Regions from separate parts of the Streptomyces rimosus genome, predicted to be linked through region 2. Evidence: predicted binding sites of a transcription regulator. Region 2 holds the regulator's gene; the other holds the start of a gene.

Region 1 (15,108 bases), 1.7 Mb from region 2:
ACTGGTACTTCAAGCTCGGCCCCAAGACCCACGAGGAGTGGACGGCCGCCCTTCAGGAAGTCGTACCGGAGCACGCCGACCGCTTCGCCGCCGTCAGCGTCGCCACCCAGCGGCTGCCCGCCACCGCCTCCGTGCTGCGCCCCGCCGACCTGCGCGACCTGGACGCCGTCGAGGCCAACCGGCGCGTACTGAACCGCCTCGGCGTCCCGGCCGCCGGACGCCGCCCCACCGAGCCCGCCGCCAACGCCCCGCGCTTCCCCAACGACCCGCCCGAGATCTGGAACATCCCCCGCCGCAACAACCGCTTCACCGGCCGCGACACCGCGCTGGAAGAGCTGCACGGCAAGCTGGCGGGCCCGCTCCCGGGGCCCGGCCAGCCGATGGAGACCCGGATCGCCCTCTACGGCATCTCCGGCGTCGGCAAGAGCCAGATCGCCGCCGAATACGCCCACCGCTTCGGCAACGACTACGACGTGGTGTGGTGGATCAGCGCCACCAACCGCGGCGCCGCCCGCGAACAGCTCGCCGAGCTGGCCACCCGCATGAACCTGCCGGTCGGCCAGGAGCTGGGCGACCGCATCCGCGCCGTCCACGAGGCGCTGCGCATCGGCCGCCCGTACCGCCGCTGGCTGCTGATCTTCGACAGCGCCGACGACATGGAGCAGATCGAGGACCTGGTGCCGGACGGCCGCGGCCACGTCCTGATCACCACCCTCACCCGGGACTGGTCCGGCTCCGGCAGCGCCCAGGAGATCGAGGTGCTGCCCTTCACCCGCACCGAGTCCGTCGCCTACGCGCGGCGCCGCGCCCCCCGGCTGACGAACAAGGAAGCCGACCTGCTGGCGGACGCCGTACAGGATCTGCCGCTGCTGCTCGCCCAGACCGCCGCCTGGCTGGACGCCAACCCGATGGCGCCCCGGGAGTACATCGAGCTGATCCGGCGCGGCGAGCCGAGCCTGGTCGGCATCCGCATCTCCACCGACTACCCGATGGCCTTCCAGACCAGCTGGGCCATAACCCTCAACACGCTGCGCGAGCGCAGCCCCGCCGCCGTCGAACTGCTCAAGCTCTTCGCGTTCTTCGCGCCGGACGCCATCCCGGTCCCCATGCTCGCCCGCGCCCGCCGCGGCGACCTGCCCGAATACCTCGCCGACCTGGCGGCCGAGCCGATCGCGTGGAACACTGCGCTGCGCCGGCTGACCGAGTCCACCGCCGTACGCCTGGACTACCAGGTCGCCCAGACCACCTCGGACCCCGCCGTCGAGACGGCCCAGATGCACCGGCTCTACCACCGGTTCCTGCGCAGCGACATGGCCGAGGACGAGCGCGACACCATGTCCGCCACCGCCTGCCGGGTGCTGGCCACCGCCGACCCGCAGAGCCCCTCCGACACCCGCACCTGGGAGCAGTACGCCGCCCTCATCCCGCACCTGGAGCCGGCCGGCGTCCTGGACAGCCCCGAGACCTCCGTCCAGGAACTGCTGCTGAACTGCATCGAGTATCTGCGGGTGCGCGGCGAGTACCGCATCGGCCTGCGGCTGTGCGAGCAGTTCCTCTCCCGCTGGCGCACCCGCATCGCGCCCACCCAGCGCACCATGCTCGTGATCACCCACCAGCACGCCAACATGCTGCGCCGCCTGGGCCGCTACCGAGAGGCCGAGGCGGTCGGCAGCGCCATCGTCGAGGAACTGGCCGCCGAACGGGACCCGGGCGACGGCGCCCTGCTGCGCGCGCAGGACGGCCTGGCCGGCACCTACATGGCGCTGGGCTCCTACCAGCAGGCACTGGAGATCTTCGAATCGGTCGTCCGCGGCCGTACGGAACTCCTCGGCCCCGAAGCGCCCCTCACCCTCTCCTCCCGCAGCAACCTCGCCTCGGCGCTCAGCGCCGTCGGCCGCTACGAGGAAGCGCTCGCCCTCTACGGCGAGGTGCTGCTCGTCTGGGAGCGCCAGCTGCGCGCCCGGCACCACCTCACGCTCGGCGCCGCGTATTCGTACGCCCGCATGCTGCGCCTCCTCGGCCGCTACACCGACGCCCTTTCCCGCCAGGAGCTGAACGTACGGCTCTACCACCAGGTCATGGGCAAGCACACGCCGCTGACCCTGCGCGCCGAGCACAACCTCGCGCTGTGCCTGCGCCGCTCCGGCGCCGTCACCCAGGCCGACGCGCTGATGGGCGACGTGGTGGAGCGCTCCCGCCGGGTGCACGGCCCCCGCCACCCCGAGACGCTCATGATGCAGGCCAACTACGCCACCTTCCTGCGCGAGCACGGTGACCTCGGCCAGGCCAGGGAACTGGGCGAGGAGGCCGCCGAGCGGTACCGCACCCTGGTCGGCGAGGCCCACCCGTTCACCGTCGGCGCGCTCGGCAACACCGGCCTGGTGTGCTGGGAATTCGGCGAGCGGGACAACGCGCTGGCCATCGCCGAACAGGCGCTCGCCGGCATGACCCGGGCGATGGGCGCCGACCACCCCTGGACACTGGGCTGCGCCCTGAACGCCGCCGGCGCCCGCAACCGCGTCGACGCCGAGGACAGCGCCGCCGAGCTGAGCCGCGACACCCTGGAGCGCGCCAAGCAGACCCTCGGCGACACCCACCCGCTGACCCTCTCCGCCAAGACGGCCCTCGCCGACGACCTGCGGGCGCTGCGACGCGGCCAGGAGGCGTCCAAGCTGGAACAGGAGGCCGTACAGCAGCTCACCGAGACGCTGGGCGCCGAGCACCCGCACACCCTCTCCGCCCGCCGTCGGCGCCGCCCGTACTGGGACTTCGAGCCGCAGCCGGTCTGACGGCGAGAGCGCGAAAAGCGCGAAAAGGGAGGGGCCCCGCAGCGATCGCTGCGGGGCCCCTCCCTTTCACACCGGGTGGATCCGGATCACGCGTCGAACGCCTCGGCGATCAGCGCGGCCTGCTCGGCCTGGTGGCGCTTGGCGGAACCCACGGCCGGCGACGAGGAGTGCGGCCGCGAGATGCGGCGCAGGCGCTCGCCGTGCGGCACGTCCGCGCCGACGGACAGGTCCAGGTGGTCGATCAGGTTCAGACCCAGGAACGGCCACGCACCCTGGTTCGCCGGCTCCTCCTGCACCCACAGGTACTTGCCCGCGTTCGGGTACTTGGCGATCTCCGCCTGGAGCTCCTTGCCGGGCAGCGGGTACAGCCGCTCGATACGGACCAGCGCCGTGTCGAACGCGCCGCGCTTGACCCGCTCCGCCTCCAGGTCGTAGTAGACCTTGCCGGAGCAGAAGATGACCTTGGTGACGTCCTCGGCCTTCGCCGCGTCGTCCGAGATCACCGGCCGGAAGCCGCCCGTGGTGAACTCCGCCGTCTTCGACGACGCCGCCTTCAGACGCAGCATCGACTTCGGGGTGAAGACGACCAGCGGCTTGTGGTGCGGGTTGTGCACCTGCCAGCGCAGCAGGTGGAAGTAGTTCGACGGGAGCGTCGGCATGGCGACCGTCATGTTGTTCTGCGCGCACAGCTGGAGGAAGCGCTCGATACGGGCCGAGGAGTGGTCCGGGCCCTGGCCCTCGTAGCCGTGCGGCAGCAGCAGGGTGACGCCGGAGGTCTGGCCCCACTTCTGCTCCGCCGAGGAGATGAACTCGTCGATGACGGTCTGCGCGCCGTTGGCGAAGTCACCGAACTGCGCCTCCCACAGGACCAGCGCCTCCGGTCGGGCCAGGGAGTAGCCGTACTCGAAGCCCATCGCCGCGTACTCGCTCAGCAGCGAGTCGTAGACGTTGAAGCGCGCCTGGTCCTCGGACAGGTAGAGCAGCGGGGTGTAGTCCTCGCCGGTCTCCCGGTCCACCAGCACCGCGTGGCGCTGGCCGAAGGTGCCGCGGCGGGAGTCCTGGCCCGACAGACGGACCGGGGTGCCCTCCATCAGCAGCGAGCCGAAGGCGAGGGTCTCGCCGGTGCCCCAGTCGATCGTGTCGTCCTCCACCTGGGCCGCGCGGCGCTGCAGCTGCGGCAGCAGACGCGGGTGGACGGTGACCCGCTCGGGGATGTTGACCTGGGACTCGGCGATCCGCTTGACGACCTCCTGGGAGATCGCGGTGTCCACGGCGACCGGGAACTCGGCCTGCGGCTCCGGCACCTCGGGGGCGGCCGGGGCGGTGGTGGCCTCGCGGACCTCCGTGAAGACCTTCTCCAGCTGGCCCTGGAAGTCCTGGAGGGCCTGCTCGGCCTCCTCCAGCGTGATGTCGCCGCGGCCGATCAGCGACTCGGTGTAGAGCTTGCGCACCGAGCGCTTCTTGTCGATCAGGTCGTACATCAGCGGCTGCGTGAAGCCCGGGTTGTCGGTCTCGTTGTGACCGCGGCGCCGGTAGCAGATCAGGTCGATGACGACGTCCTTGTTGAACGCCTGGCGGAACTCGAACGCCAGTCGCGCGACCCGGACGACGGCCTCGGGGTCGTCACCGTTGACGTGGAAGATCGGCGCCTCGATCATGCGGGCCACGTCCGTGGCGTACATGGAGGAGCGGGCCGACTCCGGGGCGGCGGTGAAGCCGACCTGGTTGTTGATGACGATGTGCACCGTGCCGCCGGTGCGGTAGCCGCGCAGCTGCGACATGTTCAGCGTCTCGGCGACCACACCCTGGCCGGCGAACGCCGCGTCACCGTGCAGCTGGACCGGCAGGACGGTGAAGTCCGTGCCGCCCTTGCCGATGATGTCCTGCTTGGCGCGGGCGATGCCCTCGACGATCGGGTCGACCGCTTCGAGGTGCGAGGGGTTGGCGGCCAGCGAGACCTTGATCTGCTCGCCGTCCAGGCCGGTGAAGGTGCCCTCGGCGCCCAGGTGGTACTTCACGTCGCCGGAGCCGTGCATCGACTTCGGGTCGAGGTTGCCCTCGAACTCGCGGAAGATCTGCGCGTACGACTTGCCGACGATGTTGGCGAGGACGTTCAGGCGGCCGCGGTGGGCCATGCCGATGACGACCTCGTCCAGGCGCGACTCGGCGGCCGAGTCGATGACCGCGTCCAGCAGCGGGATGACGGACTCGCCGCCCTCCAGGGAGAACCGCTTCTGGCCGACGTACTTCGTCTGCAGGAACGTCTCGAACGCCTCGGCGGAGTTCAGGCGGCGCAGGATGCGCAGCTGCTCCTCGCGCTCCGGCTTGGAGTGCCCGCGCTCGACCCGGTCCTGGATCCACTTGCGCTGCTTGGGGTCCTGGATGTGCATGAACTCGATGCCGGTGGTGCGGCAGTACGAGTCGCGCAGCACGCCCAGGATGTCGCGCAGCTTCATCATGGTCTTGCCGGCGAAGCCGCCGACGGCGAACTCCCGCTCCAGGTCCCACAGCGTCAGCCCGTGCTCGATGATGTCGAGGTCGGGGTGCTTGCGCTGCTCGTACTCCAGCGGGTCGGTGTCGGCCATGACGTGGCCGCGCACCCGGTAGGCGTGGATCAGGTCGAAGACCCGGGCCGCCTTGGTGACGTCGTCGTCGTGGCTGACGTCGATGTCACGCAGCCAGCGCACCGGCTCGTAGGGGATGCGCAGCGACTTGAAGATGTCGTCGAAGAAGTCGTTCTCGCCGAGCAGCAGCTGGTTCATGATGCGCAGGAACTCGCCGGAGGCGGCGCCCTGGATCACGCGGTGGTCGTACGTGCTGGTCAGCGTCATGACCTTGGAGATGCCCAGCTTGTTCAGGGTGTCCTGCGAGGTGCCCTGGAACTCGGCCGGGTAGTCCATCGCGCCGACGCCGATGATGAGGCCCTGGCCGGGCATCAGGCGGGGCACGGAGTGGACGGTGCCGATGCCGCCCGGGTTGGTCAGCGACGCGGTGACCCCGGTGAAGTCGTCCATCGTCAGCTTGTTGTTGCGGGCGCGGCGGACGATGTCCTCGTACGCCTGCCAGAACTCGAAGAAGCTGAGCGTCTCGGCCTTCTTGATGGCCGCGACGACGAGCTGGCGGTCACCGTTGGGCTTGACCAGGTCGATGGCCAGACCGAGGTTGACGTGCTCGGGCTTGACCAGCGTCGGCTTGCCGTCCTTCTCCTGGAAGGAGTAGTTCATCGACGGCATGGCCTTGAGGGCCTGCACCATCGCGTACCCGATCAGGTGGGTGAAGGAGACCTTCCCGCCACGGGCGCGCTTGAGGTGGTTGTTGATGACGATGCGGTTGTCGAACAGCAGCTTCACCGGGACGGCGCGCACGGACGTGGCCGTGGGCAGCTCCAGGGAGGCGTTCATGTTCTTCGCCACGGCGGCGGAGGGGCCACGGAGGGTGACCAGTTCCGGGCCTGCGGGCGCCTCGTCGGGCTTCACGTCGTCCTTCTTGGCTGCGGGCTGAGCGGTCTTGACGGGTGCGGCCTTGGCCGGAGCGGCCTTGGCGGGCGCAGGGGCGCTCGCGGCCGGCGTGGCCGGAGCGGCGGGCTGCGCCGCTGCGGGCTTGGCGGCCGGCGCCGCGGGCTGCTGCTGCGCGGGCCGGGCCGGGGCCGCGGGCGCGCTCGGCGCGGCGGCCTGCGCGGCCTGGCCGGTTCCGGAGGCCGGAGTGGCGGGGGCGCCGTCACTCGCCGCAGCCGGCGCGGCGGCGCCCGCTCCCGGCTTGTAGTCGGCGAAGAAGTCCCACCAGGCTCGGTCTACCGAGTTCGGGTCCTGGAGGTACTGCTGGTAGATCTCGTCGACGAGCCACTCGTTCGGACCGAATGCGGCAGCAGGGTTCTTACCCTGCCCCTCTTGGTCAGTCGAAGTGCTCGAACTGTTGGGGGACTGTGGCGACACGGCGGCAACCGCCCTCTTCCGCTTCCTAAGGTGGTGGACAGCGGGAATAAAGGCTACGCCTGTCGGGACCTTTGGTGCAGTCCGGGGCCGTCAGTCGTCGTGCACGTCACATTCAGCAAAGGGTTTCGGGGCATGACGCGACGGGAAACACACCAGGTTCCCTGTATGCGGGTACGGGCCATCGCCACCGCACCCCCGAACCGGGTGCTTCCACCATCGACCCTACGTCACACGGAGTCAGCTTCGTATGACACCGGTACCCGGAAGGGTGACACGGATGCGGCAGCCGCGCGGGGATTCGGCCACCCCGATCCGCCCGCCGTGCAGATCCACCGCCCAGCGCGCGATGGCCAGGCCCAGGCCCGTACCGGCGTCGCTGCCCGGACCCGACGCCGCCGGATCGCCCCGGTTGAAGCGCTCGAAGACGTGGTGGCGCTCGGCCTCCGGGATACCCGGGCCCTCGTCCTGCACCTCCAGCTCCAGGCTCTCCGGCGCCTCGCCCGCCCGCGCCCGCACCGTCACCCGGCCGTGCCGCGGGCTGTGCTTGATGGCGTTGTCGATCAGGTTGGCCACCACCTGGTGCAGCCGCTCGGCGTCCGCGTGCGCGGTCAGCTCCGGTGGCGAGACGTCCAAGTGCAGATGTACGTCCGTACGGGTGTGGGTGCCGGAGCCGGCCAGCCCCGACAGCGTCGAGGCGCCCCGGCTCATGTTGGCCTCCTTGAGCACCCCCGACAGATACGGCCACACCTCGAAGCGGCGGGCGTGCAGCGGCACCACGCCGTTGTCCAGCCGCGACAGGTCCAGCAGGTGCTCGACCAGCCGGCCCAGCCGCTCGGTCTGCTTCAGGGCCGTACGCATCGTCTCCGGATCGGGCTCGCAGACACCGTCCACCACGTTCTCCAGGACGGCGCGCAGGGCCGCTATCGGCGTGCGCAGCTCGTGCGAGACATTGGCGACCAGCTCCTTGCGGTGGGTGTCCACCGCCTCCAGATCGGCGGCCATCCGGTTGAAGGCGTCCGCCAGATCGCCGAACTCGTCCCGCCGCCCGCCGCGCACCCGGCGGGTGTAGTCACCGTCCGCCATCGCCCGGGTCACGTCCGTCATGTCGTCCAGCGGCGCCGTCAGGCCCTGCGCGACGAACTGGGTGACCAGCAGCGAGGCGATGATCGAGAAGACCGTGATGACCCGCAGCTCGGTGTCGGAGTGGATGGCGACGAACACCAGCAGCGTGGTGATGATCACCGAGACGATGACCAGCGCGCCGAGCGCCGCCTTGACCGAGCGGTACGGGTCCAGCGGCCGCAGCCCCTCCCACACCCGCTGCCAGAACGGCCTCCACACCCGCTCGCGCAGCACGGCAGGACCGTCCCACGCCCGCTCCCGGGCCCGTTCGCGTCGCTCCTTCCGGTCGGCGGTCCGGCGGCGGGTGGGGGCCGTCATACGGGCGGGGTCTCCAGGGCGTACCCGACACCGTGGACCGTACGGATGCGCTCGGCGCCGATCTTGCGGCGGAGCGCCTTGATGTGGCTGTCGACCGTGCGCGTACCGGAGGCGTCCGCCCAGTCCCACACCTCGGCCAGCAGCTGCTCACGGGAGAGCACCGCGCGCGGCGTGTTGGCCAGGCAGACCAGCAGGTCGAACTCGGTCGGCGTCAGATGTACGTCCGTGCCGCGCACCCGCACCCGGCGCTGCGCGTGGTCGATCTCCAGCTCGCCGAGGCGCAGGATGCCGCTGCGCGGCGTATGCGCGGCCAGCGCCGCGCGTTCCACCCGCCGCAGCAGCACGTGCACCCGCGCCGCCAGCTCCCGCATGGAGAACGGCTTGGTCATGTAATCGTCGGCGCCGACGCCCAGCCCGACCAGCATGTCCGTCTCGTCGTCCCGCGCGGTGAGCATCATCACCGGCACCGGCCGCCGGGCCTGCACCCGGCGGCACACCTCCAGCCCGTCGAAGCCCGGCAGCATCACGTCCAGCACCAGCAGATCCGGCTGCCACGCCTCGGCGGTGTCCACCGCCGCGGGCCCGTCGGTGGCCGTCTGCACCTGGAAACCCTCGGCACGCAGCCGGGCCGCGATGGCGTCCACGATCGTCGGATCGTCCTCCACGACGAGAACCCGGCGCTGGGCGCCGGGCGTGGCCGCGGCGGTGCCGCCCTGGGTGGTCTGCGTCTGATCCATCGCCCGCCCCTGCATGTCCCCGTGCTGCCTGGTCGCGTACTGCTGGGCAGCAGCGTAAGGGCAGGGTGTGACCGTCGGCTACGCGCCCTTGCGCGCGAGGTGCACCACGTCCGGGACGCCTCGGACAACGGGGATCTCTTCGGTACGTACGCCGGTGAACCCGGCATTTCGCAGCGCCAGTTCGAAGGCGGACGACGGCTGCGCCGACCACACGGCGAGCACCCCGCCGGGCGTCAGCCGCTCCCGGCAGGCCGCGAGCCCGGCCGGGGAGTAGAGACCGCCGTTGTCCTCGGTGACGGTCCAGTCCGGCCCGTTGTCGATGTCCAGGCACAGCGCGTCGAAGGTGCGCTCACCGGCCCCGCCGCGTACGTACGCGACCAGGTCGGCCTCGACGATCTCGGTACGCGGATCGGCGAGCGCCGCCCCCGAGACGGCCGACAGCGGACCGCCGCGGTGCCAGTCGATCACCGCCGGCTCCCGCTCGACGACGGTGATCCGCCCCCACGCTTGCTCCTCCGTCGCGCGCACCAGGGAAAATCCCACGCCCAGCCCGCCGATCAGCACGCTGGGCGACGGCCGCCCGTCCAGCTCCGCGAGCGCCGCGTCCACCAGCAGCCGTTCGGACCGTCCGTCCGAGGTGTCCATCAGGAAACACCCATTGGCGATGATCTCGAAGTGCTCGCCCCGCCGCCGCAGGACGGCCTCCCCGTACGGGCCCTCGCGGCGATCCAGCACCTGCGGCGGGCTGTCGGCGACGGGCGAACCGGGTACGAGCACGGGGTGGGGCACGGCGTGCGCGGGGTCGGACATGAGCGCCATCCTGGCGAATCGGGGGTGCGTGGGTCCAACTGGTTTGTGGGTCCGGGGCGTGCTGCCGGGCCGCGGGCTCGCCTTACGGCGACCGGTTCGGGTGACGCGTGTCACGGACACAGCTCACTCATGGGTTGAGCGTGCACGCTGTTGGCGTACGTAGATCTTGGTGAGCCCGCCGGTGCGGGATGGAAGGGGACTGGGGGCAGTGGATCGGGGTGGTGTGGTGGATGTGGCCGAGGAGGGTGCCCCTGAGGGGCGGCCTATAGGGCCTGTGGGCGAGAGGATGGCGCTTTCCGGGGTGCCGAGACAGCCGGGGGCGGCGGGGGCGTCGGGGGCGGCCCACGCCGTACCCGTGGCCGCGTCCACGGCCGTACCCGTCCCCTCGTCTGCGCCCTCCGCGGCATCCGCTCTCGCGCGGGTGCCGCGCTTCTGGCGGCTGCTGCCCACGCCCCTGGGCGCGCCCTTCACCTTCGGCTACACCCTCCTCCTCGTCGCGACGTCCGTCTTCGCCGAGTACGCCGACCCCGACCTGGTCCTCGCCCTGCTCCAGGGCTCCAGTACGGACGTGGAGCACCTGGCACGCTCGCCCCTGCTCGTGCTGGTCGCCAGCGCCCTGTGGATCGCGGGCGGCATGACCTCCGCGTACGCCCTCGCCTTCCTCTTCGTCCTGACGGCGCTGGAACGCCGCGTCGGCGCCCTGAGAACGGCCGCGGTCTTCTTCGGCGGCCATGCGGTGGCCACTCTGGCCACCGAGCTGCCGGTGGGCGCCGCGGTCGCCCTCGGGTACCTTCCCGCCGACTCGCTGCAACGCCTCGACTACGGCATCAGCTTCGGCGTGATGACCTGCACCGGTGCGCTGGCGGGGCTGCTGCCGGTCTGGGCTCGGTGGCCGCTCCTGGGGGGTGTGACCTGGTTCGCCGTCACCAACCTCCTCGTTTCCACGGACCCCGTGAGCGACTCCGGCCATGTCTTGGCCCTGGTCCTCGGAACCCTCATCTGGCCGCTGTTGCGGTGCCGCTGATCGCGGCGGAGCCGCGGGTTTGTGGGGTCTGGTCCGCGCTTCGCGCGGATACGCATTGGCTTTGTTGTGGGGCGGGGGTGCCCAGGGGGCCATCTCCTCGGCGCCTGGAGCGGCCGTCATGTCTGGACGCAACCATGTAACGGTCGCCTGCGGGGAGTGTCCCCCTGCACACCCCCTCCCGTCGGTTCGGCGTGTGCGGGCCGGTAGGGGGAGGGGAAAAGAAACCGGGTGCGCGCCCCCCACGAGGTGACGCTCGCCTTGCATAGGCGCAGGCCGGGGGCGACTCCGCGTCATGCGGAGGGGGCCGCAGGGGTCCGGCCGCCGGGGTCTGTAAAGACCCCAGCCACGGCGGCGGGAGAGCCGCGTACGGCGCGGGCTCGGGGACACGTAGGGGTCTCCCCGCAGGCGACCGAAGCCCCGGTTGCGTCCATACATGACGGCCGCTCCAGGCGCCGAGGAGTGACCCCTGCGGGGCCCCGAGCCCCCACCCACCGAACCCCAAGCGCAAACCCGCACCCCCACCGGGCAGAACCGCACCCCCACCGGGGCAACCGCAAACGACCAGGCGACCGGCAACCACAGAACAGCCCCCGCTGATCGCCCACAGCGAACACCCCCCACCCAGGGAACATCCCCCGGCCCACACGCATTGAGTGGATATTGCTCAACTTGCTTGCCGAAGGGGAGATCATGGCTTCGACGTCCACATCGCTCACCTTGCCCGTGCTGCCTCTTGACGACGAGGTCGTTCTGCCCGGCATGGTGGTGCCCCTGGACCTTTCCGAGGCGGAGGTGCGGGCCGCGGTCGAGGCCGCGCAGGCCGCTGCCGCTTCGGGTAACAAACCGCGGGTGCTGCTTGTGCCGCGGATCGACGGCGCGTACGCGGCGATCGGTGTGCTCGGGCGCGTCGAGCAGGTCGGGCGGCTGTCCGACGGTGATCCGGGGGCGCTGATCCGCGGCCTCGGGCGGGTGCGCATCGGGGCGGGGACGACCGGGCCCGGCGCCGCCTTGTGGGTGGAGGGCACGACCGTCGACGAGACGGTGCCCGATCCGCTGCCCGGTGCCGTGACCGAGCTGGTCAAGGAGTACAAGGCTCTGGCCACCGACTGGCTCAAGAAGCGCGGTGCCTGGCAGGTCGTGGACCGCATCCAGCAGATCGAGGACGTCTCGCAGCTCGCGGACAACTCCGGTTACTCGCCGTTCCTGAGCACGGAGCAGAAGGTCCGGCTGCTGGAGACCACGGACCCGGTGGCCCGCCTCAAGCAGGCCACCGAGGCGCTGCGCGAGCACCTCGCCGAGCAGGACGTGGCGGAGTCGATCGCCAAGGACGTCCAGGAGGGCGTCGACAAGCAGCAGCGCGAGTTCCTGCTGCGCCGCCAGATGGAAGCCGTCCGCAAGGAGCTGGCCGAGCTGAACGGCGACCCGGAGGACGAGGGCGAGGACTACCGCGCCCGCGTCGAGGCGGCCGAGCTGCCCGAGGACGTGCGCAAGGCGGCTCTCAAGGAGGTCGACAAGCTGGAGCGGTCCAGCGACCAGAGCCCCGAGGGCAGCTGGATCAGGACCTGGCTGGACACGGTGCTGGAGCTGCCGTGGAACGAGCGTACGCAGGACGCGTACGACATCCCCGGCGCGAAGGAGATCCTGGACGCGGACCACGCCGGTCTGGAGGACGTCAAGGAGCGCATCACCGAGTACCTGGCCGTACGCAAGCGGCGCGCGGACCGCGGCCTCGGCCTCATCGGCGGGCGCCGCGCCGGCACCGTGCTGGCGCTGGTCGGCCCGCCCGGCGTCGGCAAGACCTCGCTGGGCGAATCGGTGGCCCGCGCGATGGGCCGCAAGTTCGTCCGCGTCGCGCTCGGCGGCATACGGGACGAGGCGGAGATCCGCGGCCACCGGCGTACGTACGTCGGCGCGCTGCCCGGCCGCATCGTGCGCGCCATCAAGGAGGCCGGCTCGATGAACCCGGTCGTCCTCCTGGACGAGATCGACAAGGTCGGCTCGGACTTCCGCGGCGACCCGGGCGCGGCGCTCCTCGAAGTCCTCGACCCGGCGCAGAACCACACCTTCCGGGACCATTACCTGGAGGTCGAGCTCGACCTGAGCGATGTGGTCTTCCTGGCGACGGCCAACGTCCTGGAGGCCATACCGGAGCCGCTGCTCGACCGCATGGAGCTGGTCCGGCTGGACGGCTACACGCAGGACGAGAAGACCGTCATCGCCCGCGACCACCTGGTGCCGCGCCAGCTGGAGCGGGCCGGTCTGGAGGCCGGCGAGGTCACGTTCACGGACGAGGCGCTGGCCAAGCTGGCCGGCGAGTACACCCGCGAGGCGGGCGTACGGAACCTGGAGCGGGCCGTCGGACGGCTGCTGCGCAAGGTCGCGGCCCAGAGCGAGCTGGGGGAGCGGGACCTGCCGTTCACGGTGGGCGTGGACGAACTGCGTCCGCTGATCGGGCGGCCGCACCACACCCCGGAGTCGGCGCAGGACCCGGCCGAGCGGCGCACGTCGGTGCCCGGCGTGGTCACCGGCCTCGCGGTCACCGGCGCGGGCGGCGACGTGCTGTACGTCGAAGCCTCGCTCGCCGACCCGGAGACCGGCGCGTCCGGTCTCCAGCTCACCGGCCAGCTCGGCGACGTGATGAAGGAGTCCGCGCACATCGCGCTGTCGTTCCTGCGCTCGCACGGCGCGGAACTGGAGCTGCCGGTCGGCGACTTGAAGGAGCGCGGTGTGCACCTGCACGTACCGGCGGGCGCGGTGCCGAAGGACGGCCCGAGCGCGGGCGTGACGATGACGACGGCACTGGCCTCGCTGCTCTCCGGCCGGCAGGTGCGGCCGGACGTGGCGATGACCGGTGAGGTCTCGCTGACCGGGCGGGTGCTGCCGATCGGCGGCGTCAAGCAGAAGCTGCTCGCGGCGCACCGGGCGGGGATCACGACCGTGGTCATCCCCAAGCGCAACGAGCCGGACCTGGACGACGTCCCCGCCGAGATCCTGGAGAAGCTGGACGTCCACCCCGTCTCCGACGTCCGCCAGGTCCTCGACCTGGCTCTCACCCCGGCTTCCTCCCCGGTCACCCCGGAGGTCCCGGCCGCGGCGTGACGGACGCGGCCGGCCCGTAGCGGCCCGGAGCCCCCTGAACACGGGGGTTCCGGGCCGCGCGTGTCCCGGTCACCGTGCGTATCGTTGTACTGCGCGACTGCCCGCACTTCGCGGCGGTGGGGAGGAGCGCATGATGACCATCGAGCTGACCGACAACAGGATCGAGATCGAGATGGCCGACAGCGACGAGCTCAGCCTGGACATGATGTTCGACTGGCTGGAGCGGATGCCCGTCCCCGAGGGCTACAAGGCAGAGATCGTCGAGGGGAACATCTTCATGTCGCCGCAACGGGCCAATCACTGGCACATCATCTTGGACCTTGTGATGCAGCTGAATGCCAGGTACCCGAAGGAGCGCATCATGTCGGACGTGCGCTTCGACTTCCCCGGCGAACTCAACGGCTTCGCTTCCGACGTGATCGCGCTGCGGGAGGGCGCGGAGACGGACGACGAGGAGCGTCGGCGGTACCAGGACATCGAATTCGTTGCCGAAGTCATCTCCAGGAGGACGGCACACAACGATTATGGCCCCAAGAAGGACACCTACGCGCTGGCAGGAGTGCCCGTCTACCTCATTGTCGACCCGTACCTCGGGCAGTGCCACCTCTATACGGCCCCCGAGGACGGCACCTACCGCGTCGGCCCAGCCATCAAGTTCGGCGACCCGGTTGATCTGACCGACACGGTCGTCGGCCTGACGCTGGAAACGGCGGATTTCGGCCGCGAGTGACGACGCACGCCGCCCCGGGCCCCGGCGCACCCCGCCCCGGGGCCCGGCCGCGTCTCACCCGTTGGCCAACGCCTGCAACCGCTCATACGTCCCGTTGAACCGGTTCCGGTCGCCGACCGTGGTGCCGGAGGACGTGTACTGCCAGATGGTGTGGAAGTCCCAGCCCGCGGGGAGTTCGCCGGCCGAGGTGCCGTAACGCGGTATCCACAGCGGGTTGACCGAGCCGAATCCCGCGTAGTTGCCGGTGCACTGTTTCCACCAGCTGGTGGAGGTGTAGATGACGGCGTCCCGGCCGGTGCGTGACTTGTACGTGGCGAAGAAGTCATGCATCCAGCTGATGAGGCCGGACGCGCTCTTGCCGTAGCAGGTCGAGCCGTACGGGTTGTACTCCATGTCGAGCGCGCCGGGCAGGGTGCGGCCGTCCTTGGACCAGCCGCCGCCGTGGTCCACGAAGTAGTCGGCCTGGGCCGCGCCGCTGGAGGTGTCGGGGGTGGCGAAGTGGTACGCGCCGCGGATCATGCCGACGTTGTAGGAGCCGTTGTACTGC
Region 2 (15,108 bases):
CGAAGTACTCGGGCTCGCCGTGCCGGTCGCCGCCGTACGGGCCTGCATGCGGGCCGCCGTACGGCTGCGGGGGCTGCGGCGGTCGGTGCGGTTGCTGCCACTGCTGCCCGTGCGGAGACGGGGGCTGCTGACCGTACGGCTGTCCCTGCTGACCGTACGGAGCCTGCTGCCCCTGCTGCTGCCCCTGTTGCGCGGACCGGGCGTCCCGTCCGCGACCCATCCTGAATCCAGCCACGTCATCGAACGTACCTGGTCTCGCAAGCCCGGGGGCCGGGCCCGGGGGCAGCGGCCCGCTTTGCTGCCGACCTGTGACATCCCCTAGGGGGCGGGGCACGCTTCCTCGAGGGGATGCGGAAAACGCCGCACTATCAGGGCCGTCCCCGGCTCCACCGGCCCATGAGGCATCGGATCATCGTCGTCCGACGCCTCACGGGCGGGAGGGTCCGGCAGCGGTTACGGGGGGATACCGGCCGGTACCCAGGGGCCGGCCCACCGGTGAATGCCGCCGTCGGCACTCACAGACGGACGTACGCATCGGCGATGCCGACCGGGCCCTGGCACCCAGACCGTAGCGGTACCGGAACGGCAGCATGATCCATTCTGCGCAGCCGGTATCCGGATCACGCTGCGTGTTCGTGGGCGGGGGCCGGATGCCTGTGCAGGGGGCCGCCGCCCCGTCAGGGCGCCTGCAGCGTCTGGGAAGGCGTCTCACCGAACCGCTCCCGGTAGCTGCGCGCGAAGCGCCCGAGGTGCACGAAGCCCCACCGGTACGCCACTTCGCCGACGCTCAGCTCGCCCGGCCCCGCCCGCCGCAGCTCGTCCCGTACGCGGTTCAGTCGTACGTCGCGCAGGTACGCCATCGGTGACATGCCGACGTGCCGGCGGAAGCCCTCCTGGAGCCAGCGCACGCTGACCCGTGCGACGGCGGCGAGTTCGGCGGTGTCGAAGGGGTGCTCAGGGCAGCTCTGGATGGCGTCCAGCGCGCGCTTGACGGGCGCCGGGCGGTACGAGGGGGCGGGCGGACGGCTCAGCTCCTCGCGGTACGGGTGGTCTGCTGCCAGCAACAGCCCGCCCAGCAGCGCTTCTTGCAGCGGGGCCGACACCAGCGGCTGGTGCAGCAGGCCGCCCGCGTCCTGGACGTCCCGTACGGCGGCCCGTACCAGCCGTGCCCAGCTGAGCCCCGGCCCCCGGGACACGTCGAAACCGGCGGCGAAGCGCACCGGCGCGCCGACGGACCTGCCGAGCATGTGCTCAAGGTGCCGCTCCAGGTCCGCCGTACGGATCTTCAGCGCCAGCAGCCGGCAGCCGGCCTGCCACCGGTCGATGGTGGTGGCGCCGTCCGGCTGGAACACCCCGGCCCGCTCCGGGGTCGCGGTCTCCGTCGCGCCCGTACCCTGCCGCCACTGGATGCTGCCGCTCAGCGGTACGTCGACGTGGTACGAGCCCAGCTCCCCGGACCGCAGCCGCAGATCGGTGCCGAATCCCACCTCACCGACGGTGACCGCGCCCAGCCGCACCACGTCGAGGTGCGCGCCCACGTCGTCGCTCGGGCGGAGCCGGTCGATGTGGGTGACGTAGAAGGCTTGGCCGAGCATCCACCGGGCCTCGTCGAGGTCGGCCGTCCGCAGGGACAGCACCGGGGGCGCCGAGGGGGACTCCGCCCCCGGCTCAGCAGACATGTTCAGTACGACCCTTTCCCCCGGGCTAGCAGGTTCCCCCGGGCAGACAGAACCGTCCGTCCGGCACTGCCCGCCTCAACTGCGCACTCGGGAAAGAATAGGTGCAGGGGGCAGTGGGGTGGCGGGGGCGGCTGCATGGCGCTTGCGTCAGCCGTCGCTTGAGGCCGTGGTCGAGAAGGCCGTGGTCGAGAAGGCGGTGGCCGGGGTCGGGGACGGGCCGGTGGGGGTTCCGGGGTGGACGGTTATGAGGTCCTCGGTGGCGGTGCGGCGGCGGGTGAGCAGGACCAGGTCGGCGTGATGGTCGCCGTCGTAGTCGGTGAGGGCCAGGACGGTGGTGTGCGGGGGGCCGGAGCCTGGGGCGTGGGGGTGGGGGAGGAGACGGGGGCTCTTTGTGGTCAGGCCGGTGGGTGAGCCTGGGAGGTAGGTGGGGGAAGTGGCTGGGGTCGCTGAATCGTTTGCGCGGGGTGGCGCGCCGGGGTCCGCTGCATCGTTTGGCCCGGACGGATCGCCGACGATCAGATCGGTGTAGCCGTCCGCCGTGATGTCCCCGGCGTGCAGGGACCGGCCGCGTACGGGGAGGGGCGGCGCGTCGCCGGTCAGGCCGTAACGGGGCAGCAGGCGGGGGCCGGTGGCGACCACCGCGTCCGTGCCGGAGCCGCGGCGGAAGCGGCCGAACGCGACGGCGTGGCCGGAGGGGAAGGCCGTACCCGCGCGGGCCGGGCCCTGGGGGCCTCCGAGGGCCAGCCGGGCGGTGGTGGCGCGGCCGGGATCGGCGGCGCGTACGAGGAGATCGTCGGTGCCGTCGCGGTTGGCGTCCAGGGGTTCGGCGAGGGGTGCCAGGGCCGTGCCGGGCACGTCGAGGACGGCGGCGGCCTTCGGGGCGCCCCGGCGGCTGAACGGCCCGCGCAGGTAGCTGATCCGCGGGCCGGACGCGGTCACCGCGAGGTCCGTCGCGCCGTCACCGTCGAAGTCGCCGCACGTCGGCTGGTCGGGCCACTCGTTGCCGTCGCGGGCCCGCTCGGGGATGCGCAGCGGGACGGCGCGGCCTGCGGCCAGACCCCGGGGCGAGCCGAAGAGGAGCTGGACGGGTACGGGCGGGCGGCCGACGCCGTCGTACGGCGGGTCGGCGGTGACGACGAGGTCCGTGAAACCGTCGCCGTCGAGGTCGCACGCGGGGCCCGCCTCGAAGGCGGCCGGAACGACGCCCTTCGTGGGCGCGGCGTTACGGGACGGCGTGAGGAGCCGGCGGGAACCGGGGACCAGACCGCGGGCCGATCCGTAGACGATGCCGATACCGGGGTCGTCGTCGTGCGCGGCCCGGCCGCCGGGGGCGAGCAGGTCGTCGACGACCAGGTCGGGGTGACCGTCGCCGTTGAAGTCGTACGGGGCCTCGCTGCCGCTTCCCCGGGGCACCGGGCGCGGTGCCGGACCGGAGGGGTGCCGGGCGTGGGCCGCGGGGCCGCCCGAGCGGCCGGAGGCGGTGGTGCCGAAGGGGCCGCAGGCGGTGAGGAGGGCCGGGGCGAGGAGGGCGGTGGTGAGGGTGAGGACGAGGGCGGTGCGGGTTCGTATCGGGCCGGGTCTTCGGCCGAAGCTTTGACCGGGGGCCCGTCCGGGGCTTCGGCCGGAGCCTCGACCGGGTCTTCGGCCGTGTACGGGCGTGTGCCGTGCTCGTCCGGACATGCGTCCACCGTGTCCTGTCCCGCCCCAAGAGGCCCCGTAATACTGTCGGTTGGGGGCGATGGTGCAGGGCGGGCCCGGAATGCGCAATGGCGCGGGCGGGGCGGAATGTGCCGGGCGGTACGGAACCGTGGCGATCAGGACGACTTCGCCGCGCCGCCCGCCACCCGCTCGTACAGCTCCCGCGCCTGCCCGTCGAAGAGCACGGCCGTCGACTCGGCGTCCGTGTCGCCGCCGCTCAGCACGCCGATCAGACGCCCGGGGCGGCCGGCGTCGTGGTGGTCGGCGAGCCAGGGGCCGCCGCTGGTGCCGTCGTAGAAGCCGCCGCACCGCATCTGCATCATGTACGGCTCGTCCTCGTCGCGCTCGGTGTCCGTGGTGCAGGTGATGGGGTTGTTGTCCGGGTTGTACGCCTCGTTGGGGTAGCCGACGACGGTGACATGGCGGCGCGGGCCGGACGAGAAGTCGGGGGTGGCGGCGCCGACGACCTCCTGTACGGAGCGGCCCCGGGCGTCCGGCTCGACGGTCAGGAAGGCGTAGTCGCCCCGGTCGCCGTCCTCGTCCCGCCACGCCTTGGGCACGTGGATGCCGCTGACCTTCCACTTCCCGTACGGGAACGTGCCTTCCCCGGCCCCGGAGAAGCGTGGCGCGAACTGCAGGTCACCGGTGATCGGCCCGGGCTCCTCCCCGTCGGCCGAGTCCTTGCCGTCGTCCTCGCCCTCGTCGTCCTGGAAGTGGACGCAGTGCGCGGCGGTGACCAGCATGTTGCCCTTCGGGCTGTCGACGACGCTCGCGGTGCAGTGGTGCTCCCCGTCGGCGAACAGGACGCCGACGAAGGGAAGCCCCTCGAAGTGCCGTGCGGCCGGCTGCGCGGGATCCGCCGCCTGCGAGGCCCCGCCACAGCCGGTGAGCCCGACGATCGCGGCCAGCGCGGCAGCGGCGGCGGTGATGGTGGTGGCAGCTGTGGCGAGAGGGGCCCGAGCGGTTCTCATGTACGGGACGGTACGTGGCGCCGCGCACGTACGCCGCTCCATGGGCTCACGTCGGGACGTCGCCACGGTAGCGGTGCGTCGGAACGGGTCCGGTGCGTCGGAACGGGCCCGTCCCGTCGGAACGCGTCCGGTACGTCGCGACGACCTCGGCACGTCGATACGCGGGTGCGCCGTCGGCCCGGCGGCGTTACGTCGATAGGGCGGCGGCCCGACGCTACGTCCACGTACCGACGCCCCCGTACCGACCCAATGCCCCCGCCCCCAACGCAACTCGGCCGCCCCCGCCAAAGCGGGAGCGGCCGAGTAGGAAACGAGAGCCGGAGGGACGGACGGGGCCGGCTACTTCACCGGCTCCGGCTCCGGCGCGTCCGTCGCGGCCTCCTCGCCCGCCGGGTCGACCGGGGTCTTGACGGAGTCCAGCAGCAGCTGGGCCACGTCCACGACCTGGATGGACTCCTTGGCCTTGCCGTCGTTCTTCTTGCCGTTGACCGAGTCGGTCAGCATGACCAGGCAGAACGGGCAGGCGGTGGAGACGATGTCCGGGTTCAGGGACAGGGCCTCGTCGACGCGCTCGTTGTTGATGCGCTTGCCGATCCGCTCCTCCATCCACATGCGCGCGCCGCCCGCGCCGCAGCAGAAGCCGCGCTCCTTGTGGCGGTGCATCTCCTCGTTCCGCAGGCCCGGCACCTTGGCGATGATCTCGCGCGGCGGCGTGTAGACCTTGTTGTGGCGGCCCAGGTAGCAGGGGTCGTGGTACGTGATCAGGCCCTCGACCGGGGTGACGGGGATCAGCTTGCCCTCGTCGATCAGGTGCTGGAGCAGCTGAGTGTGGTGAATGACCTCGTACTCGCCGCCGAGCTGCGGGTACTCGTTGGCGATGGTGTTGAAGCAGTGCGGGCAGGTCGCCACGATCTTCTTCTTGGACTTCGGGACGGTCACGCCCTCGTCCGCATCCTCACCGAACGCCATGTTCAGCATCTCGACGTTCTGCTGGCCGAGCTGCTGGAAGAGGAACTCGTTGCCCAGGCGGCGGGCCGAGTCACCGGTGCACGCCTCGTCGCCGCCCATGATCGCGAACTTCACGCCCGCGATGTGCAGCAGCTCGGCGAACGCCTTGGTGGTCTTCTTGGCGCGGTCCTCCAGGGCGCCCGCGCAGCCGACCCAGTACAGGTAGTCGACCTCGGTGAGGTCCTCGATGTCCTTGCCGACGACCGGGACCTCGAAGTCGACCTCCTTGGTCCACGCCAGGCGCTGCTTCTTGGCCAGGCCCCAGGGGTTGCCCTTCTTCTCCAGGTTCTTCAGCATCGTGCCGGCCTCGCTGGGGAAGCTGGACTCGATCATGACCTGGTAGCGCCGCATGTCGACGATGTGGTCGACGTGCTCGATGTCGACCGGGCACTGCTCCACGCACGCGCCGCAGGTGGTGCAGGACCACAGCACGTCCGGGTCGATGACGCCGTTCTCCTCCAGGGTGCCGATCAGCGGGCGCTCGGCCTCCGCCAGCGCCGCCGCGGGCACGTCCTTGAGCTGCGCCGCGGTCGCCTTCTCGGCGCCCTCCTCGTCCTTGCCGCCGCCGGCGAGCAGGTACGGGGCCTTGGCGTGCGCGTGGTCGCGCAGCGCCATGATCAGCAGCTTCGGCGACAGCGGCTTGCCGGTGTTCCAGGCGGGGCACTGCGACTGGCAGCGGCCGCACTCGGTGCAGGTGGAGAAGTCGAGCAGGCCCTTCCAGGAGAAGTGCTCGATCTGGGAGACGCCGAACTGGTCGTCCTCGCCGGGGTCCTCGAAGTCGATCGGCTTGCCGGCGCTGGTCATCGGCTGGAGCGCGCCGAGCGCCACGTCGCCGTCCGCCTCGCGCTTGAACCAGATGTTCGGGAAGGCCAGGAAGCGGTGCCAGGCCACGCCCATGTCGGTCTTCAGCGCGACCGTGATCATCCAGATGAAGGACGTCGCGATCTTCAGACCGGCGAAGAAGTAGGTGAGGTTCTGGAGCGTCGAGACGTCCATGCCCTCCAGCCACGAGACCACCGGGTACGAGATGAAGAACGACGCCTCGTAGCCGTCCACGTGGTGCTGGGCGCCCTCCAGCGCGTGCAGCATGAAGATGCAGACGCCGACGATCAGGATGACGGCCTCGACGAAGTACGCCTGGCCGAAGTTGGAGCCGGCGAAGCGGGACTTGCGGCCCGGCTTGCCCGGCTTGCTCAGCTGGCGGATGACGATCAGGGCCAGGATGCCGAGCACCGTCATGGTGCCGATGAACTCGACGAAGACGTTGTACGGCGCCCACTCGCCGATGACGGGCAGCAGCCAGTCGGCCTTGAAGAGCTGGCCGATGGCGTTGACGATCGTCAGCAGCAGCGAGAAGAAGCCCACCGCCACGAACCAGTGCGCCGCGCCGACGATGCCCCACTTGTTCATACGGGTGTGGCCGAGGAATTCCTTGACCACCGTGACCGTGCGTTGCGCGGGGTCGTCGGTCCGGGTGCCGGCCGGTACGGGCTGGCCGAGCCGCAGCTGCCGGACGATCTGCAGGATGGCACGGCCGAACAGTGCGACGCCGACCGCGATTAGGACCAGCGACACGATGATCGCGGCGAGTTGCATGGGTGGCTCCTCGGGCCTGCGAGTGCGGGGGTTACGGGGAATACTTCTTGTGGGCTGCGCGTACGTGCGAGGGGTACACGGAGTCCGCGGGGACAAGATCTACAGCGATTACTAAGCAGTAACTTTTCGGGTCTGCGCTGAGGTTACCCAGTATCCCGAGCCCCATGAAGCCGCCCGGCCGGTGATCTGTGTCGCGCAGGCAACCCTTCATAGGCGCCGGGGCGTCCCCCAGAGCAGGCGTGACGAGGCATCCGACACAAAAGTTGAGTGGGGCTGGCTCAGGTCAATTGACAGGTCGCCGGGCGTCCTGCACCCTTGAGTCTGTTCCACTCAAGTCATGGAGGAATCGAAATGGCACGTGCGGTCGGCATCGACCTGGGCACGACGAACTCCGTCGTCAGTGTTCTCGAAGGCGGTGAGCCCACCGTCATCACCAACGCCGAGGGCGCCAGGACCACGCCGTCCGTCGTCGCCTTCGCCAAGAACGGCGAGGTGCTGGTCGGCGAGGTGGCCAAGCGCCAGGCGGTCACCAACGTCGACAGGACCATCCGGTCGGTCAAGCGCCACATGGGCACCGACTGGAAGGTGAACCTGGACGGCAAGGACTTCAACCCGCAGCAGATGAGCGCCTTCATCCTGCAGAAGCTCAAGCGGGACGCCGAGGCCTACCTGGGCGAGAAGGTCACCGACGCGGTCATCACCGTTCCGGCGTACTTCAACGACTCCGAGCGCCAGGCCACCAAGGAGGCCGGCGAGATCGCGGGCCTGAACGTCCTGCGCATCGTCAACGAGCCCACCGCCGCGGCCCTGGCCTACGGCCTGGAGAAGGACGACCAGACCATCCTGGTCTTCGACCTCGGTGGCGGTACCTTCGACGTCTCGCTGCTGGAGATCGGCGACGGTGTCGTCGAGGTCAAGGCCACCAACGGTGACAACCACCTCGGTGGTGACGACTGGGACCAGCGCGTCGTCGACTACCTGGTCAAGCAGTTCCAGAACGGCCACGGCGTCGACCTGTCCAAGGACAAGATGGCGCTCCAGCGTCTGCGCGAGGCCGCGGAGAAGGCGAAGATCGAGCTGTCGTCCTCCACCGAGACGACGATCAACCTGCCCTACATTACCGCCTCCGCCGAGGGCCCGCTGCACCTGGACGAGAAGCTCACCCGGGCGCAGTTCCAGCAGCTGACCTCGGACCTCCTGGAGCGCTGCAAGACCCCGTTCCACAACGTGATCAAGGACGCCGGCATCGAGCTGTCCGAGATCGACCACGTGGTCCTGGTCGGCGGGTCGACCCGTATGCCGGCCGTCGCCGAGCTGGTCAAGGAGCTGACCGGCGGCAAGGACGCCAACAAGGGCGTCAACCCGGACGAGGTCGTCGCCATCGGCGCGTCGCTGCAGGCCGGTGTCCTCAAGGGTGAGGTCAAGGACGTCCTCCTGCTGGACGTCACCCCGCTGTCCCTCGGTATCGAGACCAAGGGCGGCATCATGACCAAGCTCATCGAGCGGAACACGACGATTCCGACCAAGCGCTCGGAGATCTTCACCACCGCCGAGGACAACCAGCCCTCCGTGCAGATCCAGGTCTACCAGGGCGAGCGCGAGATCGCGGCGTACAACAAGAAGCTCGGCATGTTCGAGCTGACCGGTCTGCCCCCGGCCCCGCGCGGCGTGCCGCAGATCGAGGTCACCTTCGACATCGACGCGAACGGCATCATGCACGTCGCGGCGAAGGACCTCGGCACCGGCAAGGAGCAGAAGATGACCGTCACCGGTGGCTCCTCGCTGCCGAAGGACGAGGTCGACCGGATGCGCCAGGAGGCCGAGCAGTACGCGGACGAGGACCACCGCCGCCGCGAGGCCGCCGAGTCCCGCAACCAGGGCGAGCAGCTCGTCTACCAGACGGAGAAGTTCCTCAAGGACAACGAGGAGAAGGTCCCCGCCGAGGTGAAGACCGAGGTCGAGACCGCCGTCGCCGAGCTGAAGGAGAAGCTCAAGGGCGAGGACACGGCCGAGATCCGCACCGCGACCGAGAAGGTCGCCGCGGTCAGCCAGAAGCTGGGCCAGGCCATGTACGCCGATGCCCAGGCCGCGGGTGGCGCCGAGGGCGCCGCCGGTGCCGCGGGCGGCCAGCAGGCCAAGGCCGAGGACGACGTGGTCGACGCCGAGATCGTCGACGACGAGAAGCCGAAGGATGCCAAGGGTGGTGCCGCGTGACGGAGGAGACTCCGGGCTTCGAGGAGAAGCCCGACGTCCCCGCCGATGCCGCAAAGACCCCTGATGACGCGGCGCAGGCCGAGTCCGCCGACACGGCGGGCTCGGCCCCGGCCGGGGATGCGAACCAGGACGTAGCTCTCACGGCGCAGCTGGACCAGGTGCGTACCGCGCTCAACGAGCGCACCGCGGACCTCCAGCGGCTCCAGGCGGAGTACCAGAACTACCGTCGCCGGGTGGAGCGGGACCGGGTGTCGGTGAAGGAGATCGCCGCGGCGAATCTGCTCACCGAGCTGCTGCCCGTGCTCGACGACGTCGGCCGGGCCCGGGAGCACGGCGAGCTGGTCGGCGGCTTCAAGTCGGTGGCCGAGTCGCTGGAGACCGTGGTCGCGAAGCTGGGCCTCCAGCAGTTCGGCAAGGAGGGCGAGCCCTTCGACCCGACGATCCATGAGGCGCTGATGCATTCCTACGCGCCGGATGTCACGGAGACCACGTGCGTCGCCATCCTCCAGCCGGGGTATCGCATCGGTGAACGAACGATCCGTCCCGCACGGGTCGCGGTGGCCGAGCCGCAGCCGGGCGCGCAGTCCGGCAAGGCCGCCTCGGAGGACGACGCCAAGGCTTCGGACGAGGAGAGCGGTGGCCCGGACGAGGGCTGACGCGGCGGCGGAAGAAGCAGTACGGGAGGAGGGACGTCGGGGATGAACACCAAGGACTTCGTGGAGAAGGACTACTACAAGGTCCTCGGCGTCCCGAAGGACGCCACCGAGGCGGAGATCAAGAAGGCGTACCGCAAGCTGGCCCGGGAGTTCCACCCGGACGCCAACAAGGGGGACGCCAAGGCCGAGGAGCGCTTCAAGGAGATCTCCGAGGCCAACGACATCCTCGGTGACCCCAAGCGCCGCAAGGAGTACGACGAGGCGCGGGCGCTGTTCGGCAACGGCGGCTTCCGCGCGGGCCCCGGCGGCGCCGGTGGCGGATCGTTCAACTTCGACCTGGGCGACCTCTTCGGAGGCGGCGCGCAGGGCGGCTCGGCGGGCGGCGGCTTCGGCGGCGGTCTCGGCGATGTCTTCGGCGGTCTGTTCAACCGCGGCGGCGGCACGCGTACGCAGCCGCGCCGCGGCCAGGACGTCGAGTCCGAGGTGACGCTCAGCTTCACCGAGGCGGCGGACGGGGCCACGGTCCCGCTGCGGATGTCCAGCCAGGCCCCCTGCAAGGCGTGCTCGGGCACCGGCGACAAGAACGGCACGCCGCGGGTGTGCCCGACCTGCGTCGGCACCGGGCAGGTCAGCCGCGGCGGCGGTGGCGGCTTCTCGCTCACCGACCCGTGCGTGGACTGCAAGGGCCGCGGCCTGATAGCCGAGACGCCCTGTGATGTCTGCAAGGGCAGCGGTCGGGCGACCAGTTCGCGCACGATGCAGGTGCGTATCCCGGCGGGCGTCTCCGACGGGCAGCGCATCCGGCTGCGCGGCAAGGGCGCCCCGGGCGAGCGCGGCGGCCCGAACGGCGATCTGTACGTCGTCGTCCACGTCGACGCCCACCCGGTCTTCGGCCGCAAGGGTGACAACCTGACCGTCACCGTCCCGGTCACCTTCCCGGAGGCGGCGCTGGGCGGCGAGGTGCGGGTGCCGACACTCGGCGGCCCGCCGGTGACGCTCAAACTGCCGGCCGGGACTCCCAACGGACGTACGATGCGCGTGCGCGGCAAGGGCGCGTCGCGCAAGGACGGCACCCGCGGCGATCTGTTGGTCACCGTCGAGGTGAGCGTCCCCAAGGACCTCGGCGACAAGGCACGGGAGTCGCTGGAGGCCTACCGTGAGGCGACCGCGGGCGAGGACCCGCGGGCGGAGCTGTTCCAGGCCGCGAAGGGAGCATGAGTCGGATGGATGGCCGGGGCGGGCGTCGGAACCCGTACGAACTGACCGAAGAGTCGCCGGTGTACGTCATCTCCGTCGCGGCCCAGCTCTCCGGTCTGCATCCGCAGACCCTGCGGCAGTACGACCGGCTGGGCCTGGTCTCGCCCGACCGTACGGCCGGGCGCGGCCGGCGCTATTCGGCCCGGGACATCGAACTGCTCCGTGAGGTGCAGCGGTTGTCGCAGGACGAGGGCATCAACCTCGCCGGCATCAAGCGCATCATCGAACTGGAGAACCAGGTCGCGGCCCTGCGCCAGCGGGTCGCCGAGCTCCAGCACGCGGTCGAGGGCGCGGCTGCCGCCATGCAGCAGCGGGAGGCGGCCGTACACGCCTCGTACCGCCGGGACCTGGTGCCCTATCAGGACGTGCAGCAGACCGGCGCGCTGGTCGTGTGGCGTCCGAAGAAGCGGTCCGCCGACTAGGCCGTCGTCATCCGTGGGCGGGGCCGGGGTGCACAGCGCACTCCGGCCCCGCTGCCTTTTGCGGCGGTGTCCGGCAGGTTCAGCAGCCGTTGTACCCGGCCGTCGGCATGGACAGGCGGCGGTGTACGTGGGACTTCATCGCGCTGGTGTAGACCGGCTCGTCGTAGTCGGCGGTCTCCAGGCGGACGCCGGCGGCGGTGCAGCGGGCGGTGAACTCGTCGGCCGAGGCGATGGCGTTCTCCAGTGCGCGGCGGTTGGGGACGACGAAGACGTCGACCAGTCCGGCTTCCACGTCCTGCCACAGTGTGGCGTGGTCGGCGCGGAGCTGGTGGACGCTCAGCCGGCAGGTCAGGTCGTAGTCGCGGGCCTCGGCCCAGCGCGCGCACATGGCGTGCTGGCTGCGGTCGTCCACCAGGAACGGGTCGTCGTCCAGCCCTGACAGTGGCATGAGGCAGGCGATCGCCGTCACTCGGACCGAGTTCATCGTGCCCCCCGGGGCGTGGCGAGTGTGGAGGTGACGATACCGCCGCGCGAGGACCGGGGTGGAGGGGCGGCGCCGGGCGGTGAGGCATAGCCGCAGGCGTGGCAGATCGCCCAGCCGTCCTGGTTCACGGCGAGCTGGCCGCCGCAGCGGGGGCACAGCTCGGCGCGGGCGGGGCGGCGGGCGCGGACGCCCGTACGGGCAGGGGCGGGCCCGGTGCGTGATGCAGACGCCATGCGCCCTCCAGCAGCCGTTTTCCGCTCCGCGCGGTGGTGCGCCGGGAGCGGTGGTCCCGCTTCGGGCATAGCAGGGCCGCGTACGGCGGCGGAAGCGCACTGTCCGGATCCGGCCAGGTACGGACCTGGCCGGACGGTGTCCTACGCGCGCCCCAGCGCCTTGGTGACGGTGATCTCGATCATCACCCGGTCCGGCTTGGGCGCGGGGGTGCGGCCGTACCGCTCGGCGTAGCGCCGTACCGCGTCGGCCACCACGTCGGCGTCCGTACGGATGCGGGCCACGCCCTCCAGAGTGGCCCACCGCTTGCCCTGTACCTGGCACACCGCGACCCGGGCGCCGTCCGGGCCCCCGGCGAGGACGTGGCCGACCTTGGCGCTGTCCTTTCGGGTGATCACGCGGGCGATGCGCTGGTTGGCGTCGAAGGTGACGCCGACCGGGACGACGTGGGGTGTGCCGTCGGGGCGCAGGGTGGTCAGCGTGCACATGAGGTGCTCGCTCCAGAAGGCGAGGTACTCGGGGCTGAGGTCGTCCAGGTCGTGGGCCATGAGCGGAAGCGTAATTGGGGAACCTGTGGGGGCGCCGTGAGGAGATGCTGAGAAGGAACTGTGAAGGCGGCATGGGGGCGCTGGGGAGATGCCGTGAACGCGCCGTTTGTCCCGGGAGAACGCGGAAGACCGCGACCGGCTCCGTACCGGACCCGGCCCGCCGGGACCGGTACGACGGAGGCAGGTCGGACGGCTCGGTGCGGGCGGCGACGGTCACCGGCCGGCGGCCCCTGGTGATCGCGTACGGGAAAACCGGCGGGGGCGGGAAAAGCATGGCCCGGCGTCTTGGGTGCACCCGTAGAAGGGCCGGAAGGCGCCGTACGCTGTCCGGAACGGCCTTGAGTGGAATAGACTCAACTTATCGGACGTTGAGCTGAGCAGGTTCCGCCGCGCACGCGGCGCCGATCACGCACCCGAGCACAAGGAGGAGCGGCCGAGTGGACGCCGAGCTGACCAACAAGAGCCGCGAGGCGCTGAGCGCCGCCAACGAGCGGGCGGTGACGGCGGGACACGCGGACATGACCCCCGCGCACCTGCTGCTCGCCCTCCTCGCCGGCGCGGACAACGAGAACATCACCGACCTGCTGGCGGCCGTCGAGGCGGACGCCGTCGCGCTGCGCTCCGGCGCCGAACGCCAGCTGGCCGCCCTGCCCAGCGTGCAGGGTTCCACGGTCGCCCCGCCGCAGCCGGACCGCGACACGCTGGCCGTCATCGCCGACGCCGCGCAGCGCGCCAAGGAGCTGGGCGACGACTTCATCTCCACCGAGCACCTGCTCATCGGCATCGCCGCCAAGGGCGGCCGCACCGGCGAGCTGCTGGCGGAGCAGGGCGCCACGGCCAAGAAGCTGCTGAGCGCCTTCGAGGACAGCCGGGGCGGCCGGCGGGTGACCAGCCCGGACCCGGAGGGCACGTACAAGGCGCTGGAGAAGTTCGGTACGGACTTCACGGCGGCGGCCCGCGAGGGCAAGCTCGACCCGGTCATCGGCCGTGACCAGGAGATCCGCCGCGTGGTGCAGGTGCTCTCCCGCCGTACGAAGAACAACCCGGTGCTCATCGGCGAGCCCGGCGTCGGCAAGACCGCCGTGGTCGAGGGCCTGGCGCAGCGCATAGTGAAGGGCGACGTGCCCGAGTCGCTGCGCGACAAGCGGCTGGTGGCGCTGGACCTGGGCGCGATGGTGGCGGGCGCGAAGTACCGCGGCGAGTTCGAGGAGCGGCTGAAGACCGTCCTCGCGGAGATCAAGTCCAGCGACGGCCAGATCATCACCTTCATCGACGAGCTGCACACGGTCGTCGGCACCGGCGCGGGCGGCGACTCCGCGATGGACGCGGGCAACATGCTCAAGCCGATGCTGGCCCGCGGCGAGCTGCGGATGGTCGGCGCCACGACCCTGGACGAGTACCGCGAGCGCATCGAGAAGGACCCGGCGCTGGAGCGGCGCTTCCAGCAGGTGCTGGTCGCCGAGCCGACCGTCGAGGACACCGTCGCGATCCTGCGCGGCCTCAAGGGCCGGTACGAGGCGCACCACAAGGTGCAGATCGCGGACTCCGCGCTGGTCGCCGCCGCGACCCTCTCCGACCGCTACATCACCTCCCGCTTCCTGCCGGACAAGGCCATCGACCTCGTGGACGAGGCGGCCTCCCGCCTCCGTATGGAGATCGACTCCTCGCCGGTGGAGATCGACGAGCTGCAGCGCGCCGTCGACCGGCTGCGCATGGAGGAGCTGGCGCTCAAGAACGAGACCGACGCCGGCTCCGTGCAGCGCCTGGAGAAGCTGCGCAAGGACCTCGCCGACAAGGAGGAGGAGCTGCGCGGCCTGACCGCCCGCTGGGAGAAGGAGAAGGAGGGCCTCAACCGCCTCGGTGAGCTGAAGGAGAAGCTGGACGAGCTGCGCGGCCAGGCCGAGCGCGCCCAGCGCGACGGCGACTTCGACACCGCTTCCAAGCTGCTGTACGGGGAGATCCCGGGCCTGGAGCGGGAGCTGGAGGAGGCCGCCGCGGCCGAGGCCGAGCAGGAGGCGTCCGCCGACGCCAAGTCCTCGATGGTCAAGGAGGAGGTCGGCCCGGACGACATCGCGGACGTGGTCGGCTCCTGGACCGGCATCCCGGCCGGGCGCCTGCTGGAGGGCGAGACGCAGAAGCTGCTGCGCATGGAGGACGAGCTGGGCAAGCGCCTGATCGGCCAGGCCGAGGCCGTACGGGCGGTGTCCGACGCGGTACGCCGTACCCGCGCCGGTATCGCCGACCCGGACCGTCCCACCGGCTCGTTCCTCTTCCTCGGCCCGACCGGCGTCGGCAAGACCGAGCTGGCCAAGGCGCTCGCCGACTTCCTCTTCGACGACGAGCG

The links. The regulator HspR, encoded in region 2, represses chaperone genes until heat shock. The targets are predictions, from matches to a motif close to TTGAGNNNNNNNNNCTCAA.
Region 1: the regulator HspR is predicted to act here: its motif matches at 11,382-11,400, upstream of lon (endopeptidase La).

What each region holds. Positions count from the first base shown of each region.
Region 1 is NZ_CP023688.1:3,147,747-3,162,854, reverse strand. Features, by position in the region: gene fxsT (FxSxx-COOH system tetratricopeptide repeat protein) at 1-2,789, shown strand, start outside; gene CP984_RS12805 (multifunctional oxoglutarate decarboxylase/oxoglutarate dehydrogenase thiamine pyrophosphate-binding subunit/dihydrolipoyllysine-residue succinyltransferase subunit) at 2,876-6,721, opposite strand; gene CP984_RS12800 (sensor histidine kinase) at 6,959-8,161, opposite strand; gene CP984_RS12795 (response regulator transcription factor) at 8,158-8,898, opposite strand; gene CP984_RS12790 (spermidine synthase family protein) at 8,977-9,708, opposite strand; gene CP984_RS12785 (rhomboid-like protein) at 10,064-10,732, shown strand; gene lon (endopeptidase La) at 11,423-13,831, shown strand; gene CP984_RS12775 (Uma2 family endonuclease) at 13,962-14,561, shown strand; gene CP984_RS12770 (lysozyme) at 14,616-15,108, opposite strand, start outside.
Region 2 is NZ_CP023688.1:4,850,481-4,865,588, forward strand. Features, by position in the region: gene CP984_RS20585 (Yip1 family protein) at 1-220, opposite strand, end outside; gene CP984_RS20590 (AraC family transcriptional regulator) at 678-1,679, opposite strand; gene CP984_RS42640 (FG-GAP repeat domain-containing protein) at 1,827-3,359, opposite strand; gene CP984_RS20600 (trypsin-like serine peptidase) at 3,494-4,348, opposite strand; gene CP984_RS20605 ((Fe-S)-binding protein) at 4,688-6,952, opposite strand; gene dnaK (molecular chaperone DnaK) at 7,304-9,166, shown strand; gene grpE (nucleotide exchange factor GrpE) at 9,163-9,822, shown strand; gene dnaJ (molecular chaperone DnaJ) at 9,865-11,040, shown strand; gene CP984_RS20625 (heat shock protein transcriptional repressor HspR) at 11,046-11,501, shown strand; gene CP984_RS20630 (hypothetical protein) at 11,581-11,985, opposite strand; gene CP984_RS20635 (hypothetical protein) at 11,982-12,218, opposite strand; gene CP984_RS20640 (TIGR03618 family F420-dependent PPOX class oxidoreductase) at 12,360-12,764, opposite strand; gene clpB (ATP-dependent chaperone ClpB) at 13,202-15,108, shown strand, end outside.